2 regions of the Lactobacillus sp. OTU4228 genome follow, and region 1 is predicted to be linked to the other one. Evidence: predicted binding sites of a transcription regulator. Region 1 holds the regulator's gene; the other holds the start of a gene.
The links. Region 1 encodes Rex, which represses fermentation and respiration genes when NADH is low (regulators of the CRP and FNR family bind a similar motif). Its sites were predicted from a motif close to TTGTGAANTANTTCACAA; they were not measured.
Positions count from the first base shown of each region.

Region 2: adhE (bifunctional acetaldehyde-CoA/alcohol dehydrogenase) is a predicted target of Rex. The motif match lies at 2,324-2,341, and genes of this name have one in related genera.

Region 1 covers NZ_CDLD01000004.1:154,896-165,046, forward strand. Annotated here, with positions in the region: gene BN1206_RS01590 (ABC-F family ATP-binding cassette domain-containing protein) at 1-1,765, opposite strand, end outside; gene BN1206_RS01595 (redox-sensing transcriptional repressor Rex) at 1,950-2,585, shown strand; gene BN1206_RS01600 (LacI family DNA-binding transcriptional regulator) at 2,627-3,613, opposite strand; gene BN1206_RS01605 (sucrose-6-phosphate hydrolase) at 3,629-5,077, opposite strand; gene BN1206_RS01610 (sucrose-specific PTS transporter subunit IIBC) at 5,299-7,248, shown strand; gene BN1206_RS01615 (helix-turn-helix domain-containing protein) at 7,375-8,184, shown strand; partial or broken gene BN1206_RS01620 (helveticin J family class III bacteriocin) at 8,405-9,295, shown strand; gene BN1206_RS01625 (SLAP domain-containing protein) at 9,309-10,031, shown strand.
Region 2 covers NZ_CDLD01000009.1:964-11,114, forward strand. Annotated here, with positions in the region: gene BN1206_RS01995 (LysR family transcriptional regulator) at 1-64, opposite strand, end outside; partial or broken gene BN1206_RS02000 (DapH/DapD/GlmU-related protein) at 171-667, shown strand; gene BN1206_RS02005 (amino acid permease) at 698-2,071, opposite strand; gene adhE (bifunctional acetaldehyde-CoA/alcohol dehydrogenase) at 2,371-4,998, shown strand; gene glmS (glutamine--fructose-6-phosphate transaminase (isomerizing)) at 5,188-6,999, shown strand; gene BN1206_RS02020 (BglG family transcription antiterminator) at 7,118-9,190, shown strand; gene BN1206_RS02025 (PTS mannitol transporter subunit IIBC) at 9,312-10,151, shown strand, end outside.

The DNA.
Region 1 (10,151 bases):
CTTTTTCTTTAGCTTCTAAGTCTTCGATTTCTTTTTCCGCTTGATCGATTGCTCGTTGCAATTTTCTCTTTTGCGAATCACGCTGTTTTTGTTCCTGGTAAGAAAGCTTTTGTTCACTAACTGCCTTTACAGGTTCCGCATCTTCAGTTGCGCTAGCTGTGGCATTAGCTTGCTTTGCTTTTTCATCAAGGTAGTAAGAATAGTTACCATTATAAATCTTGGCATGACCATCTCTAACTGAAACGATCTTATTGGCAAGTTGGTTAATGAAGTAACGGTCGTGGGATACAAAGAGCAAAGTACCATCAAAGTCCTTCAATGCTTTTTCAAGCACTTCTTTAGCTTCAATATCCAAGTGGTTGGTTGGTTCGTCCATTAGTAAGAAATTGTCATGTTCAAGTGACAAGACAGTTAAAGTTAAACGCGCCTTTTGACCACCAGATAATTGTCCAACTGTTTTATCGATATCTTTAGCCGTAAATAAGAAACTGGCCAAAATTGAACGAACGTCACGTTCTGGCATAGTCTTATGACGATCCCAAACGGTGTCCAAAACAGTCTTAGATGGATCGAGTCCTTGCAATTCCTGGTCGTAGTAACCAATGTCTAACGAAGCACCATACTTGATTGAACCGCCTTTTGGCTTCAGCTGCTTCATAATTGTCTTCAGTAAAGTAGATTTGCCGATCCCGTTAGGACCGATGACGGCGACACGATCACCTTTGTTTACTTGGAAGGAGATGTCACTCACCATCGTTTTTTCAGGATAGCCAATAGTTAAATCATTAAAGATTAAAACTTCCTTACCAGATGGACGCTCGCTACTAAAGTGAATACGCACCTTGTTCTTATGCTTAGGCGGCTTGATGCGATCGATCTTTTCTAGCTTCTTGCGGCGACTTTGTGCTCTCTTAGTAGTTGTGGCACGAACCAAGTTTTTTTGAATGAACTCTTCATCTTTCTTGATTTCAGCTTGTTGTTTTTCGTAAGCAGCTTCTTGATCTTTATCACGTTGTTCACGCTGCATTACGTAGGCAGAATAATTACCTTTAAAAGTAGTCAGCTTACCAAATTGCAACTCAAAAATTTGTGTTGCCAAATGATCCAAAAAGTATTGGTCGTGGGATACTACTAAAATGGCGCCGCTGTAGTTCTTTAAAAAGCCTTCCAGCCAATCAAGCGTATCTAGGTCCAAATAGTTGGTTGGTTCGTCTAGTAAGAGCAGGGCAGGCTTACGCAAAAGCAACTTAACGAAGGCTAATCTGGTTTTTTCACCACCAGATAAACTACTAATGCGTTTTTGCCAAGTATCTTCAGGAAACTTAAAGCCATTAAGGATACTCTTGATATCTGATTGGTAAGTATAGCCACCTTTTTGTTCAAAATTGAACTGCTTTTGGTCATATTGCTTTAGTAAGTCCTGATCTTCAGGATAGTCTGCAATTTGTTGCTGCATGTTGGTTAATACTTTGCCTTCTTTGATTAAAGGAGCAAAAACGGATTCCATTTCATCCCAGATAGTTTTGTCTTCGTCTAAAGCATTTTCCTGGGCGATATAACCTACATCAATACCTTTATTAACGGTAAATTCACCACGAGTAGGTTCTTGTTCGCCTGTCATAATTTTTAATAGGGTAGTTTTACCAACCCCATTAGGGCCAACTAAGCCGATTCTTGCATTTGAATCGATTGAAAAAGTAACGTTCTTAAATAACGTGTTGGCACCAAATTGTTGTTCTAAATCGTGTCCTTGTGCAATAATCATAATTTTTCACCTAATCATTATTCTATCATATGATGCAAGCCTAATATTACTGGTTTTCTCATGTCAATATGTGAAAAAGTGTATCTTTGTGAAAAAGATACTTGCACAAAAGGTATAATAACAGTTATGATGGTAGTGCTTGATTGTACATTCACAAACATGGAATAAGTTTGGAGGGCTTCAAATGGAAAAAATAAAGATTCCAAAGGCAACAGCCAAAAGATTACCACTATATTACCGTTATTTGCTGATTTTGAATGAAGAAGGCAAAGATAAGGTTTCATCAACTGAATTGTCAGAAGCTGTTCAAGTTGATAGTGCCTCAATTAGAAGAGACTTTTCTTATTTTGGCGCATTAGGTAAACGTGGATATGGCTACGACGTTAAGAACTTGCTTACATTCTTCAAGAAGATTTTGAATCAAGACACATTGACTAATGTTGCCTTGATCGGTGTAGGTAACTTGGGACGTGCTTTGTTAAATTACAACTTTAAACGTAGTAACAATATTAGAATTTCATGTGCTTTTGATATTAATAAGGAAATCACTGGTCGTATTTTAAGCGGTGTTCCCGTTTATGACATGGACGATTTAAAGCAACAATTGAGTGACCAACAAATTTCAATTGCAATTTTAACCGTTCCCTCAACTGCAGCGCAAAAGACAACTGATGAAATGGTAGATGCTGGTGTAAAGGGAATTATGAACTTTACTCCAATTAGATTGTCTGCTCCAGCTAATGTCCGTGTACAAAACGTAGATTTAGCCACTGAATTACAAACACTGATCTACTTCTTAGACAGCGATAAAGAAAATTAATGCCAAAACAAAAACGACTGAGATTCAACTCAGTCGTTTTTTTATGCGGTCGTTTCACTTTTAATTAGTTTTACAGGCAATGTGTAGTTCATTTGCTTTAGCTCTTCGTCGGGATGTGCAATTCGCTTTAAAAGCAAATCCACTAATAATGTAGCAATATCGTGAATAGGTTGGGCGATGGTGGTTAATTCAGAATGATAAGTCTGAATCAATTTAGTGCCATCAAAGCCGATTACTTTTAATTCCTTAGGGACTTTAATACCTAATTTTTTAGCTTCTTGTAAAACCAAGATAGCAGTTAAATCGTCAGTGCAAACTACGCCATCAGGATGGTTTTCAACTAACATGTCATGAATTTGCATATTTTTAATGTTAGAAGAATCAGAAAAAGCGACAGAACGAATATGTGGTTTTAAGTCATGCTTTTTCACTTCATCGAGATAGGCATCCAATCGTTCATCGGTAGGATTGCCTTTTTTATGTTCATTACCCAAAAAGTAAATCTTTTTACAGCCGGCTTGAATTAAATCATGCATGGCTAATTTGATACCTTGGTAGTTATCACAACTTACGATAGGGACATTATCAGATAATTTACGGTCAAAAGAAACAATTGGCAAACCTAATTGCTTATATTCTTCAATCCCCAAGTTGTGTGCACCTGCGATAATACCATCAACTTGATTGGCTTGGAGCATGCGTAAATATTCATGCTCTTTTTCTTTATCACGACCAGCGTTGCACATGATAACTTTGTAGCCTTTTTTGAATAATTCTTCTTCGATGTTTTGCACTAGTTCCGCAAAAAATGGATTAATAATACCAGGGAAAATCAATCCAACTAGATTCATTCTTTTGCCTTGAAGAGAGCGGGCAACAGAATTGGGTTGATAATTTAGCTTTCGCATTGCCGCAAAAACTTTATCTTTGGTTTTTTGACTTAAATAGCCATGGTTGTTGATTACACGTGAAACCGTAGTAACTGAACAACCTGCTTCTTTGGCAACATCGCTTAATTTAGCTGCCATCTATATCACCTTAATCTAAAGAATAGTTTTCATTTGCCATAATTTACCATTATAGTGTGTCTTTTGTGCAAATGCGAATTTAGTATTGTTTTGATCTGCAAAATAACGACCGGTTAAAACTTCTTCGCCGTGGTTCACGAAAATTTCAATTAATGAATGATCAATAAAGATGTTTAACTTTAAGTCAGTGTTAGCCTCAAAGTTAGCTTGTCTAGTTTCACCATAATCGACAGAAACTTTTTGACCAGCGTTAGAACGATCAAGAATTAAAGTTCCGTTTTCAGTGTCGAAATCAAGTTTAAGGCCGCTAGTTAAATTATCGTTTGCGGCAAGATAAAGACTGCCTTTTTGACCAGCTTTAATTGTGAGTTCAGCTTCATATTGTTGACTAGCTTTGTTTTCGTCTGAAATTTCTTTTTCATTGTAACGAAGTTCTTGCATAGCAGAAACAGGTTTTTGCATTAACTTACCATCTTTGATAGATAATTTTTTGACTTGACTAAGGCAGTTGGCCCAGTTTTCATTATCGGTTGGGTAAGTGGTATCTGGTAAACCAACCCAGCTGATTTCATAGACTTTGCCATTAGGTGCGTTAAATGCTTGGGTAGCGTAAACGTCGAAGCCTTTGTCCAAATTGTGCAATTTACCAGGATTGATTAATTTATGATTTTTAAAATCAATGTCGTCGGCAATGATGTACATGTTAGGGTAGATGTCATCGTAGTCGGTAATCTTCTTGTCTAAGCCTTGAGGGCAGAAAATTACAACAACGTGGCCATCGACTCTAACAATGTTAGGACATTCGATCATGTAACCTAAGTCATCTGTGCCCATGTCTAAGAAGCCTAGTTCTTCCCAATTCTTTAAATCCTTTGATTTCCACACATCAATATGACCATGTTTTTCAGCTTTGTCTTGTGCACCCAAAATAGCGTAGTAGGTGTCGTTTTGCTTTAAAATTTGTGGGTCGCGGAAGTGTTCAGTAATGTGGTCAGGATTCTTAAATAAGATAGTTTTATCAGCAACCTTCCCATTTTTGTCCATCCAAGCACCAACTTGGTAAGGGATGCGAACCCAATTTTCATCGCGGTGGTTACCTGTGTACATTAGGAATAATTTGCCGTCAATTTCACGAGCAGAACCTGAGTATGCCCCGTGAGAATCAGCCATTGTATCGGGTTCAACAGCTAAGCCTAAGCTTTCCCAGTTAACTAAATCTGATGATTTAAAGTGAACCCATGACTTTAAGCCGTGAACAGCACCAAATGGATATGATTGATAGAAAAGATGATATTCACCATTAAAATAAGAGAATCCATTTGGATCGTTGATTAAGCCTGAAATTGGATGTAAATGATAATGCATTTGATAAGGGGAATTCGCGGCCTCTGCTTGCAAGTCGAGCAAGGTCTCAGCATCCCATTTACTGTAAGGTAAGTAACGTTTTTCTCTAGTCCATTCCATAATATGCCTCCATGTAAGCGGTGTCTTTTAACTTTATTTTAGTAGATAACAAAAAACATGTCAAACGTTTACCACATTGCTTATACCACTAGAATAACTTATTTATGCATAAGTGTACAAAATAAATCAAGAAATTTATGTCAAACGATTGACATATTTTTTGGATGCGTTATCATAATTAGCAAAATGAAAATAAAACGTTTACATAGGAGGAAACAAATATGGACCATAGAAAGGTGGCGGAACGAGTAATTAAAGATGTGGGCCACGACAATATTATCGCTGGTGCGCACTGTGCTACTCGTTTGCGTTTAGTATTAAAGGATGATTCAAAAGTTGACCAAAAAGCATTGGACAATGATCCTGATGTTAAAGGTACTTTTAAGACCAATGGTCAATATCAAGTAATTATTGGACCAGGGGATGTTAATGATGTCTATGATGAATTCATTAAGATTACTGGTTTAAAGGAGCTATCAACTGATGACTTGAAGAAAGTGGCAGCTGAGGGTCAAAAGAAGAACCCAGTAATGGACTTCATTAAACTTTTGTCTGACATTTTCGTACCAATTATTCCAGCCTTAGTTGCTGGTGGTTTGTTGATGGCTTTGAACAACTTCTTGACTTCACCAGGTTTGTTTGGTTCTAAGTCAGTTGTTCAAATGGCTCCAAATATTGCTGGTTTATCAGCAATGATTCAAGTTATGTCAGCTGCTCCATTTATCTTTATGCCAATCTTAGTTGGTATGTCGGCTGCTAAACGATTTGGTGCTAACCAATTCTTAGGTGCCACAATCGGTATGATTATGACTACCCCAGGACTTCTTGGTGCAAATCACTTCTGGAATATTTTTGGTTTACAAGTTGCACAAACTAACTACCAATATCAAGTTATTCCAGTCTTAGTAGCTGTTTGGGTATTGTCAATTTTGGAAAAATTCTTCCACAAACGCTTACCATCTGCAGTTGACTTTACCTTTACGCCACTTCTTTCAATTATGATTACTGGTTTCTTAACTTTTGTAATTATTGGGCCAGTCTTCAAGGGCGTTTCAGATGCAATTACTAATGCTATTGTATGGCTTTACAACACTACTGGTGCCTTTGGGATGGGTGTCTTTGGTCTTACTTACTCAGCAATTGTTACTACTGGTCTTCATCAAAGTTTTCCAGCCGTTGAAACTCAACTTTTGGCAGCCTTTGCTAAGAATCCAGCAAGTTCTGGTGACTTTATCTTTGTTACTGCATGTATGGCTAACGTTGCTCAAGGTGCCGCAACCTTCGCAATTTACTTCTTAACTAAGAACAAGAAGATGAAAGGTTTGGCAAGTTCATCAGGTGTATCTGCACTTCTTGGTATTACTGAACCAGCATTGTTTGGTGTTAACTTGAAGTATAAGTTTCCATTCTTCTGTGCTTTGATTGGTTCAGGTGTTGCTGCCGCATTTGCAGGCTTTACACATGTTACTGCTGCTGCACTTGGTTCAGCTGGTTTCCTTGGATTCCTTTCAATTTATCCAAAGACCATTCCAATGTGGATCGTTTCTGTGTTAATCAGTTTCGCAGTTGCCTTCATCTTAACTTACGTTTACGGTAAGGGTCACTTGAAGGAAGAAGTTGCTGAACAAGACGTTCCAGTAAACGATGCTGCTGATTACGCTGAAGAAAACCAAAAGGCAGAAAAGCTTGGTAAAGAAGAATTATCATTAAAGGATGAAATTATTGTTTCACCAGTTAATGGTACTCCTGAAAGTTTAACTAAGGTTAATGACCAAGTATTCTCAGCTAAGTTAATGGGTGACGGTGCCGCTGTTATCCCTAGTGATGGCACAATTTACTCACCAGTTACTGGTACTGTAACTATTGCTTATGAAACTAAGCACGCATATGGTATTAAGTCAGATAACGGTGCAGAAGTCTTGATTCACATCGGTCTTGATACTGTAAACCTTAAGGGTGAACACTTTGAAAGCTTTGTAAAACAAGGTCAAAGAGTTGAAAAAGGCGATAAGCTTGGCAGCGTTGACCTTGATGCTGTAAAGAAGGCAGGTTACGACACTACTGTTATGGTAGTCATTACTAACACCCCTAACTACGCAAACGTTCAACGCATTACCGACGCTGGCGACAAGCACGGTGATAAGTTGATCGCTGTTACAGCTCGTAATTAATCGTTGATATCTTATTCCTTAAAACAATTAACAATAAAGAAAAACGCTCAAGAGATAATCTTGGGCGATTTTTCATGTTAAATAATATAATTGATTAAAAATTCTAAATTGTTAGAAGGAAAAATTATGACGATTGGTGATGCTTTAAGAAAAGAAAGAGAAAACTTGGATTTGACGCAAAAAGAAATGGTGGAAGGAACATCTATTTCTGTATCTCATTATTCTAAGATTGAAAATGATATTCAGGACATAAAGGCAAAAGACTTATTTGAATTATTAGATGCTAGAAAAATCGATGTTAATAATTTTAGAAAAAAGATTATTGATAAAAAACGGAATAGTTTAAATGAACTAGCAGATCAGTTAACTAAAGCTTTTTATAAGCCAGATATTAAATTGGCTAAGGCAGTAAAAGAACAATTAGCCGATTTTTCTGATGCGGAAGAGTTACAAATTCGGGCTGAATTAGTAGTTGCAGTTTTGACTAATAATTTAAAAGAAACCAAGCAAGAACTAAGCGCAAAGTTAATTAATTATTTTGAAAGGGATGCTACCTGGATGGATGATCCAGATATGTTGAGAATTATTGGAAATTCTACTAGAGTAATTGATTTTAACTTCTTAGCTACCTTGATGAATAAATTGTTGGTGAAATATCAAAAGATAGATCAATATCCATTAGATACACAAAAGCGTATTGGCAATATTTTCGTTAATTATTTGCATGTTTTATATGATTATCGTGCTAAAAGAATGGCTCGAAAATATATCAATTTTTTACAAAATTTACCGGGAATTCCTGAATTGACCTTAGATAAGCTAATGGGTGATTATTATGATGCTGTTTTTTTCAAGAATGAAAAGGAATTGGCACAAACTTTAAGCGTATTAAAACGAGTTGTCCCTAAGATAGTAAGTGGACTACCAGAGAAATAGTTTCCATTTGGAAAACAAGATCAAGGTTTGGTAAAGGAAGTATCTAATTAAAAAGATAATGGTTAATATCAAAGGTGTGAGAAAAGAAGGAAGGTATAGATATGGATATATTGGTAACACCAGTAATTTCTACAATTATTGGTTTGATGTGGCTTGTGTAAAACTGGAAGGAAGAATTATTATGATTGAAGCACAAGTACAATTATTACACACTTTGAAGATGCCGTATGCTAGAGTGGTACAAAAAGGAAACATTGGTGAAACGTATGTGTACGCTTTACAGATGTATAAAAATCAAACTTTAGTAAGTAGAATTCGAAATGATCAAGAATACTTAAGTTTCCCGTCACCTCAAACTTGGTTGACAGGTACTGCGAGTGGTCATACTCAGACATGGGAATATGCTACAAAAAATAATTGGTTTGTGGGTGTGAAGCCTAATGAACGAGTTACTGAGGGAATTAAATGGAGTACTCAGATTGCTCGAATGAAATTTGGAGAGAGTTATGACAAAAATACTCAATTATCTCGGTTATCTCAGTTAGTTGAAGCAACAGATGCCAATTGGCATGGTCAACACTTATTGAGAGTAGAAGCCGCAGCAACTCCTAATTATGATAAGTTACTGATCGCAGGTATTTGAAATAATTATTCAGGTCATTTTGCTTTGTATAATTTAGATTCAATTAATAGTAAATTGAATTCTTATGGTACAACACCAGTTCCAATAAATGTATTTGATAAAGAGAAGAATGCATTTCACATTGATAACTTTTTTAATGGCGGCAGTGGAGATACGTATATCGATTCTGTACAAGGATTTGATATCGATAATAACTGGAATATTTATGTTACTTGTCAAAAATCTACCACTATAGAAAGTGACATTCATCCTAAGATTGTAAAAATTCCGTGGGGATCTTCGTCTAATAATAATGGTCAAGCCTTCTCATTAAATGGTATAGTAGATAATAATTATTATACAGAGTTAGAAAGTATTCAAATTACTGGAACTGGAAACGTATATGTGACAGCATCGTACCATGATAAATATGATGCTAATAACACAGTTGTAGAAAGTAGAATATATCAAGTGTTTGGTATCTTATAAAGGTGACTATTGAATGAAACATTCTAAAAAGTATTTGAACTTTTACATTGCGGTACTTATGGTGGTGAGCTTCCTCTGTTTCTTCTCACAAAATACATCAGCTGCAACTTATACTGGTACATTGAATCATAATACTTATGTATATGATAAAAGTGGTAAACGTAAGACTTCCTACAAGAAATTGTTTAAGGGAGAAAAAGTTACGTTAGTTGGTAACTTAACATCTAAAACGGTAACTAATCCATATACTAGTATGCCTTATACTAGAAGCCAGTATGATGGACTTCCGGTTAATGCACCATTCTACTTTTTTGTAAACGATTATGGTCAACCAAAAAAGATGTGTTATGTTTCATATCGCATGATTAAAAAGCAGCCATACTATAACATGGGGCAAGGTAATTATGTTAAAGCAGCCAATGTGGGCCATATAGGTAAATACGCAGTTTACGCTACAGAATTAACTTTGACTGTTAAGCGTGATGCTCATCTGTATAATTATGCGGGTAATCCAATTTCTCAGATGGTTAAAAAGGGGCAAAAAGTCAGAGTTGATGCTTTACTCAATTTGAAAAACTATAATGTTTCTAGCAGGGTTTATTGCTTCTACCGGATCAAAGGAACACAAACTTATATCTATGCAAATGATACAAAACGTCCAAGAATTGATTTGCAGTTTGCGGAAACTATAGAGAATAGACAAAAAGAACAGGATAGGCTACACAGTAAAAACTAATATGAAGAAAATCGCTCAAGAAACAATCTTGAGCGATTTTTCATGTTATGCTACAAAAAAGAAGGTGGATAATCATGAATGTAAAAAGAAATCGAACTTGGTTATTGTTCATTGCTTGCA
Region 2 (10,151 bases), on a different contig from region 1:
CAGCTCTGGTCATGTTTAGTTCTTCTGCTGTAGCAACAAAATAGTTTAAAACTCGTAATTCCATTTTTTACCATAAAAAATAATTATAATATGTGATACTTAATAAGCTTTTTACATTGCTTAGCTTACCTTTTAAACTTAATTTGAGCAAGAAAAAGGAAGTATAAAAAATGGATGCAAATAATAAAGATCTTATTACGCAACTAATAGCGCAGAATCAACGTCTTCTTCAGAATCTGAATACACAGCGTCATTGCAGTTGTGAAGTATGTCAACTTGTTAGTGAAATTATAGGGCGGGAAGTACCAGCTAGTACGGAAATTAGAGTTTCATTTTATTCTGACTATGGACGCAATATCAAGCTAGGTGAGCAATGATGGTTGACCTAGGTGGCATCACTATTGAGGATGATGTGCTAATTGGACCAGGTGCATATCTAATTTCAGTAAATCATCAGTTGAAGCCCAAGCAGCGAAAAGAATTGGAACTTAAACCAGTAGTAATTGAGAGAAATGCGTGGATTGGGGCAAAAGCAATGATTTTACCAGGCGTTACTATTGGTGAAAATGCTGTAGTTTCTGCAGGTGCAGTTGCTAGTAAAAATGTTCCGGCTAACACAGTAGTAGCTGATATACCGGCAAGAATCATTAAGAAAATTAAGGATTAAAAAAAGCCGCGATTTTTCGCGGCTTTTTAGTTATACAGCTTTTTCATTGTGCCAAACTTTGGAAATGATGTATAAAACTATGAAAGTGATGATGGCGGCAATCATAGGAATACGATAGCTGGGTAAGATTAAAAGCAAAATAATCATTAGAACAAAGAAGAATAAAATTAAATAATCCATATATGGGAAACCTGGCATCTTGAAATCATTTAATTCAGAGTCAGGTGTTTTTCTTCTAAAGGAAATATGGGTTAAAACCATCAAACACCAGATGATTAAAAACATGCTAGTTGAAGTGGAAGAAATAAAATTAAAGGCCTGATCGCCAATGATTAGAGTAATAATAGGTGCACATGCCATTAATAAAGCGGATAAAATTAAAGCGTTTTGTGGCAATTGTCTTCTAGATAGATGTCCAAAGGTTTGGTTCCATTCTCCATGACCACCATAAGTGACAGAGAAAAGAAGACGACCAGCGCTATATAGAAAGCTGTTAGTTGATGAAACTGCAGCTGAAATTACAACAAAGTTAATGATTGAACTTGCATTTCTAATGCCAGTGGCACCGAGTGCTTGTACAAATGGACTAGAATTAGTTGATACCTTTGACCAAGGGATCACTAGTAAAATACCTAAGATTGCCATTACATAAAACAAAATGATACGAAAAGGTAACTGATTAATTGCTCGCTTTAAGGTAGTTTTAGGATTTTGGGCTTCCGCAGCAGTTAAACCAATAAGTTCAACGCCAATAAAACTAAAGATAACCATTTGGAAACCTTGCAAAAATCCTTTAGTACCTCTAGCAAAGAAACCACCGTGATCATCTAAGTTGGCAAAGGCAACAGGACCAAATGATGTTTTACCACCAGTGATTAATAGATAAGCGATCAATAAAACAAAAGCAACTACTGTCACGATTTTGATAATGGCAAAACTGAATTCCAAATTACCAAAAACACGAGCTGAAATTAGATTGATGATCAACAAAACGGCAATTGTAATTAATCCTGGAATCCATGGTTTTAAATTTGGAAACCAATATTCAAAATAAATTCCTAAGGCAGTTGTTTCTGCCATTCCTAAAGTGATCCAACTAATCCAATAAAGATATCCGGTAATAAATCCGATATTTTTACCGAGATATTGTTCAATAAAATCAATGTAAGTGTGTTTATGAAGGTCAGACATAATCATTTCGCCTAAGGCTCGCATAAGCAAGAATAGGAAAATACCTACAATGATATAAATCAGAATAACGCTAGGACCTGCGCGGTGAATACTATCACCAACCCCTAGAAAAAGTCCGGTTCCAATTGTTCCACCTAAAGCAATTAATTGAATATGTGCATTGCTTAGGGTTCTTTTATAGCCAGAATCAGTCTGCGATTTTTTCTCATTCATATAAGGTCCCCCATATTTTCATATATACTTAATATTTTATCATTGTTAAGGAGTTGCACCAGCTTTAACAGATAAATTTAAAAAATCTATAAAAAGCATGTGATTATAAGTTTGGTAATTCACAAAGTAAATAATTTAACAAGCGCTTTCATTGGCGCAAAATCAAAAATATAAATGCTCTAAAAAGATTGTTAACCTGACTTATCATAAATTAAAACATTTACATTTGTTAGTATTGTGCTATAGTTGACATTGTAAATTAGTTCACAAGAATTAGTAGATCTTAGAGGTAATAAGTAATGGCTAAGACACAACAAAAACAGACTCTTACAGAGGAAGAAAAGAAAAAGCAAATCTACGACATGGTAGATAACTTAGTAAAGAAATCACATGTTGCATTAGACCAAATGGCTAACTTCACACAAGAACAAGTTGATAAGATCTGTGAAGCAGTTGCTACTGCCGGTGAACAAAATGCTTATCCATTGGCTAAAATGGCCGTTGAAGAAACTAAGCGTGGTGTGGTAGAAGACAAAACTACTAAGAATATGTACGCTAGTGAAAATATTTGGAATAGTTTACGTCACGAAAAGACTGTTGGCGTAATTGAGGAAGACAAGGAATTAGGTTTAACCAAGATTGCTGAACCTAAGGGTGTCATTGCTGGTGTTACTCCAGTAACTAACCCAACTTCAACTGTTATTTTTAAAGCTATGCTTGCTTTAAAGACTAGAAATACAATTATCTTCGGCTTCCACCCACAAGCTCAAAAGTGTTGTGTAGAAACTGGTAAGATTATTCGTGCTGCTGCTGTTGCCGCTGGTGCTCCAGCAGACGCAGTTCAATGGATTGAAGAACCAAGTTTAGATGCTACTACTGATTTAATGAATAACCCAGGCGTTCAAACTATTTTGGCTACTGGTGGTCCAGGTATGGTTAAGGCTGCTTATTCATCAGGTAAGCCAGCTATTGGTGTTGGTCCTGGTAACGGTCCATCTTACATTGAAAAGTCAGCTAACATCGACCGTGCTGTTTATGACATTGTTTTGTCAAAGAACTTCGATAATGGTATGGTTTGTGCTTCTGAAAATTCAGTTGTTGTAGACGACGAAATTTACGACAAGGTTGTTGATGAATTCAAGAAGTGGGACTGCTACTTCTTAAACAAAGAAGAAATTAAGAAGTTCGAAGAACACTTCATCGACCCAAGACGTGGTACTGTTGCAGGTCCTGTAGCTGGTAAGTCAGCTTACGAAATTGCTAAGCTTTGTGGTGTTGATGTACCAAAGAACACCAAGGTAATCGTTGCTGAATACAACGGTGTTGGTAGAAAGTTCCCACTTTCAGCTGAAAAGCTTTCACCAGTATTCACTTTGTACCGTGCTAAGAACCATGACGATGCCTTCAGAATTTGTTCTGAACTTCTTGATTACGGTGGTCGTGGTCACACCGCTGGTCTTCACTCAAGCGACAAGAAGATCATTGATGAATTTGCAATGAAGATGGATGCTTGCCGTATCTTGGTTAACTCACCAGCTGCCCTTGGTGGTATCGGTGACCTTTACAACAACATGTTGCCATCACTTACTTTAGGTACTGGTTCTTACGGTGCCAACACCTTCTCACACAACATTGGTGCTAAGGACTTGCTTAACATCAAAACAGTTGCTATGCGTCGCGACAACATGCAATGGGTAAAGGTTCCTTCTAAGACCTACTTCGAACACAACGCAGCTAACTACTTACGTCACATGCCAAACGTAAATCGTTTCTTCATCGTTACTGATGAAGGTGTTGCTGATCAAGGCTTTGCTGATGAAATTACTGACATCATTTCAAAGCGCCGTGGCCAAAAGGAATACGAAGTATTCAAGGCTGTAACTCTTGATCCTAACACTGACGTGATTAAAGACGGTGTTCGCAGAATGAACATCTTCAAGCCAGACGTTGTGATTGCTATCGGTGGTGGTTCAGTAATGGACGCTGCTAAGGCAATGCGTTTGTTCTATGAAAACCCAGAAATGAGTTTTGAGGAAGCTTACCAAAAGTTTTTGGACATCAGAAAAAGAGTAGTTCGCTTCCCAAAGATTAACGGCGTTCAACTTGTATGTATCCCAACTACTTCAGGTACTGGTTCAGAAGTTTCACCAATTGCTATCATTAGCGATGCTAAGACTGGTATTAAGCACACTTTATGTGATTATGCTTTAACTCCAGATGTTTCAATTGTTGATGACCAATTCGTACAAACTTTACCAAAGCGTTTGATCGCTTGGTCAGGTTTTGAAGCATTAGGCCACGCAATTGAAAGTTATGTTTCAACTATGGCTACTGACTTCACTCGTGGTTGGTCACTTGAAGCTATCAAAACTATCTTCGCTAACTTGAAGAAGTCATACGATGGCGACCTTGACGCAAGAAAGCAAATGCATGATGCCGCAACTATTGCAGGTATGGCATACTCAAACGCCTTCCTTGGCCTTGAACACTCAATCGCTCACACCGTTGGATCAACCTTCGATATTCCAAGTGGCGTAAGTGATGCAATTGCTTTACCACAAGTTATCCGCTTCAACTCAAAGCGTCCTGAAAAACTTGCCATGTGGCCTCACTACTCAGTTTACCGTGCTAAAAGTGACTACGCCGACATTGCTAGAGCAATCGGTTTGACTGGTTCAAGCGATGACGAATTAGTTGAAAAGCTTGTCCAAAAGATCATCGACTTGGCTGAATCAGTTGGCATCAAGATGGCTTACAAGGGCTACGGTGTTGACAAGGCTGAATTCGACAAGAAAGTTGACGAATTAGCTGTTGAAGCATACGGTGACCAAAACACTGTAACTAACCCAACTGCTCCACTTATTAGCCAAATCATTCAATTAATGAAAGATTGCTACGAAGGCAAGGGTATTGTTAATAACAAATAAAGATTAACAGCATAAAAAATAGCTATCAGATAACGATTCTGATAGCTATTTTTTTGCCTTCAAAAGTATTATACCAATTTTGTGAATTATTACTTGACCACTTTGGCTAAAAAGGCTATTATGACTACTGTAATCATAAAAACAAACTAGTCCATTAAGAAATATTGAACTAGACCAAAGGAGAAAAATATGTGCGGAATTGTTGGAGTTGTAGGTAAGCCTGCAAGAGATATTATTTTAAATGGATTAACTAATTTGGAATACCGTGGCTACGATTCAGCTGGTATTTACTTAAACGATTTAAATGGACACGAATACTTAACCAAGGCTGTTGGCCGTATTTCAAACTTGAAAGAAAAGTTAACTCCAGATGAACAAGGTTTAGTTGGTATTGGTCATACCCGTTGGGCAACCCACGGTAAGCCAACTGTTGACAACGCTCACCCTCACTTTGATGAAACCAAACGCTTCTACTTAGTTCACAACGGTGTGATTGAAAACTACGCCGAATTAAAAGAAAAGTACTTACAAGGTGTTAAGTTCCACTCAGATACTGATACTGAAGTTGTTGTTCAATTAATCAGCAAGATTGCTCGTGACCAGAACTTAGATACCTTTTCAGCATTTAAGGAAGCTTTGAAGCTTGTTAAGGGTTCATACGCATTCTTACTTGTTGATGACACTGAACCAGATCACGTATTTATCGCTAAGAACAAGTCACCAATGATGCTTGGCTTGGGCGATGGCTTTAACATCATTGCTTCAGATGCTATTTCAGTTCTTGATCAAACTAAGACCTTCGTTGACTTACAAGATGGTGACGTTGGTGACATTACCAAGGATTCATACACTATCGAAACTATTGACGGTAAGAAGGTTGATCGTGAACCTCACGTTTTGAACATCGATCCAAACGCTGCTTCAAAGGGTACTTACGAATTCTACATGTTAAAGGAAATCGATGAACAACCTGGCGTTATGCGTCACATGTCACAAAACTACCTTGACGAAAACGGTGAACCAAAGGTCGATTCAAAGATCGTTGATGCTATTTCAAAGGCTGATCGTCTTTACATCTTCGCTGCAGGTACTAGTTACCACGCAGGTCTTGTAGGTAAGACTATTTTTGAACACTACACTGGTATTCCTACCGAAGTTGGTTATGCTTCAGAAGCTGGTTACCACTTCCCAATGATGAGCAAGCACCCATTCTTCATCTTCTTGACTCAATCAGGTGAAACTGCTGACTCACGTGTTGTTTTGAAGGAAGCTAACAAGCGTGGTATTCCAAGTTTGACTATGACTAACGTTGAAGGCTCAACTCTTTCTCGTGAAGCCGACTACACTATGCTTTTAGGTGCAGGTCCTGAAATCGCTGTTGCTTCAACTAAGGCCTACACTGCTCAAGTTGCTTTGCAAGCCGTTTTAGCTAAGGCTTTGGGTGAAAAGTTAGGCGTTCAAGAAGCTAAGGACTGGAACTTGAAGCATGACTTAGCAATCGCTGCTGAAGGTATCCAACAAATCGTTGATGGTAAAGAAAAGCTTGAAAAGCTTGCTAAGAAGTACATAGTACCATCAAGAAACGCATTTTATATCGGTCGTGGTATCGATCACGCTGTTGCCCTTGAAGGTGCCTTGAAGTTGAAGGAAGTTTCATACATCCAAACTGAAGGATTCGCTGCAGCTGAACTTAAGCACGGTACTATTTCATTGATTGAAAAGGGTACTCCAGTTATTGCTTTGATCAACGACCCAGTTACTGCTGACCTTACTCGTGGTAACATTCAAGAAGTAGTTTCTCGTGGCGCAAGCATCATCACTATTGTTGGTAAGAAGTTTGCTAACGCTGCTGACACTATTGTATTGCCAGATATCAACTACTACATGTCAGCACTTTTGACTGTTGTACCAACTCAACTTCTTGCATACTACGCTTCAAAGGACAAGGGCTTAGATGTTGATAAGCCACGTAACTTGGCTAAGAGTGTAACTGTTGAATAATTAATTAAAATTACACATATAATAATTTTTTAGAAGACAGATTGAGGTCTGTCTTCTTTTTTGCTTTCAAGTATAATCTATGTTAAGAATAATTTATAAATAGATAAAAGGCGATACTATGTTTTTAACGCAAAGGCAGAAACAAATTCTGCAACTTTTTCTTGAAAATCAAACAGGCGTGACGATCAAGCAGATCGAGGAAAGTCTGGGAATTAGTCGGCGGACAGTTTATCGTGAATTTGGCGATTTAAAAAAGAATAAGCTAGAAATCGTTAACCAAAAGGGCAAGTATTACTTGTCAGGTGACGCAAAAGAATTGCGCGAAGTTAAAAAGTTGGTGCGCACTTCCCATAGCCAATCCGTGATGTCGATTGATAAAAGAGAAAAAGCAATTGCGGCTACGCTTTTAATTAGTACAGAGCCTTGTAAAATAATCCAGTTTGCGTTAGATTTAAATGTTAGTGAAGCCACAATTCAAAATGACCTGAATTCAGTAGAGAAGTCGCTCAATCGTTATCACATTAAATTGATTCGGAAAAAGGGCGTGGGACTTTCGATTGAGGCGCCTGAAAAAGTGCGCCGCCAGGTATTTGTGGACGTGATGCTCAATGAAATCAACGAGTATGACTTCTTCAAATATTTGCATAATGATATTAAGAGCAACAATCCATTTTTGAACATAATTGATAAGAAACTATTGCTAACGGTTGATTCATGCTTGAAGGAAAGTGTTTTTAATAACGTCAAAATTGATACCGATCAAAAGATGATCGAATTGATTCTGATTTTTGCGGCTACGCTTAAACGGACCATGGCGGGATGCAAGCTAGATTTCATTCAACCGGCAGAAAATACAATGAAATATCAAGGCTACGTTTATCGCTTTATGGCTTTATTTGCCAAAACTAAGACGAGCAGTATCCAGGTAGATCAAAACGATATTTCATATTTGGCCAATAAGTTGCTGGCCTGCGACTACCACAACACGTATCTGACTTATAACGATAGCGAATTGGCTATTTCTGTTAAAGTGAAAAACTTCGTGCAATCTGTTTCAGAAGAAGTTCGCTGGGACTTTAAAAAGGATCCGAACTTCATGACTAAGCTGACCAAGCATGTGATCAGTTTGGTGCAGCACCGCGTTGCACTTTTGCCTGATACGCCAATCGAAATTTTGGCTGGTTTGAGTCACCAATTTGATAAATTGTACGCAGCTATTCAACGATATTGGAGTGTCGATTTCCCTGATAATCATTTGACGGATTCAGAGCTGCAGCTGATTTTGTTGTATTTTGCTAACGAATATACTAGTCAAAACAACAATCGCAACCTCACGGCACTGGTTATTTGTGAAAACGGGATCGGGACTTCGGCGATTTTGAGTGCTCGACTTAAAAAGGAGTTTCCTGAAATCAAACAGATTAAGGTCAGCCGTGTTTCGACATTGAATCAGATCGATTTGTCGCAATACAATTTGATCTTTTCAACCTTGAAGCTAAAAGGTTTCTCTCGTGATTATCAGCTAGTTAGTCCATTGCTGCTGGATAATGAAATCGAGCGTATCAAGAATTACTTACAGGAATATGAACAAAAGTATCCGCTTGATACAGATACGCAATCGATCGTTGAAAATCACCACAAAGACTCTGCGGCGCGCTTGTCTAAGATATCTATCAGCACGCTTTTCTGTTCAGAACTAGTCAACGGCATCACAATCCAGCATTTGGAGTATAATTCGCAAGACTTGATCGCAGTAATTCAGGAATGTTTGGCCCACTCAGATTCAACTTTGATTCGCAAGCAAATGCCTGTAGCCAAGAATCTGCTTAAAAGAATAAGAATGGCACCGGTAGGAATTCCTAACAGCCATATTGCATTGCTGCACACGAGAAGCCCAGAAATTACTCGCTGTTCTTTTAGCATGTTCGATCTGGACAATGAAATCTCTCTTTTATCAATGGATCACAATATGATTCAGGTCAAAAGAATCCTTCTTATGTTGGCACCAGACAATTTATCTGATTCAGAGCAGCAACTGTTAAGCATGGTTTCCAGCATGATCATCATGAGTGACAGCAACTTGAATTTGTTCACTAATGGTAATCAAGAACAGATAAAAGATGCTCTTGCCGACCTATTTTTGGATGAAATTAAAAAAGGGCTTACATCAAGTAAGAATATTAAAGCTTAATAGAATAGGCATACTCAGACTCTGGCACAGTTTTGTGCCAGAGTTCTATTTTTGTGTCATTGTAAACGCTTACGGATTGACTTACGATAAAAATGTAAGTTGATTAGAGAGGGAGAAGAAAATGGCACAAGCAAAGAGTAAATCTTCCGTTAAAGTGAAGGTTCAAAAATTTGGTACCGCATTATCCGGTATGATTATGCCGAATATCGGTGCGATCATCGCTTGGGGTCTTACCGCTGCATTCTTCATGTGGCCAAACGGTTGGTTCCCAAATAAAAATATTAATAATCTAGTTCAACCTATGCTTCACTATCTGTTACCACTTTTAATTGGTTACACAGGTGGTCGTATGGTTGATGACGAACGTGGTGCCGTTGCCGGTGCAATTGGTACACTCGGTGTTATCGTTGGTACTCAACAACCTATGTTCTTAGGTGCCATGATTATGGGTCCACTCAGTGCATGGGTATTAAAGAAAATCGATAATGCATTCCAAGACAAGATTAAATCTGGTTTTGAAATGATTTATAACAACTTCTCACTTGGTATCTTAGGTATGATTGCTGCGATCTTTGCCTACTTTATCATCGGACCAGTTATGGCAGTGGGAAGCTACTGGGCAGGTGTTGGGGTAAATGCAATCATCAAGGCTCACTTATTACCACTTGCCAACATCATTATTGAACCAGCCAAGGTATTGTTCTTAAACAACGCTATTGGTAACGGTATCTTGGTTCCATTAGGTATTCAACAAGCTGCTCAAGCAGGTAAGTCAGTATTGTTCTTAATGGAATCAAACCCAGGTCCTGGTCTGGGTATTTTGATTGCCTTCTGGTTATTCGGTAAAGGCAGATCCAAGAGTTCAGCTCCAGGTGCCGCAATTATTGAATTCTTTGGTGGTGTTCACGAGATTTACTTCCCATATGTATTAATGAAACCATCTTTGATTCTTGCCGCAATT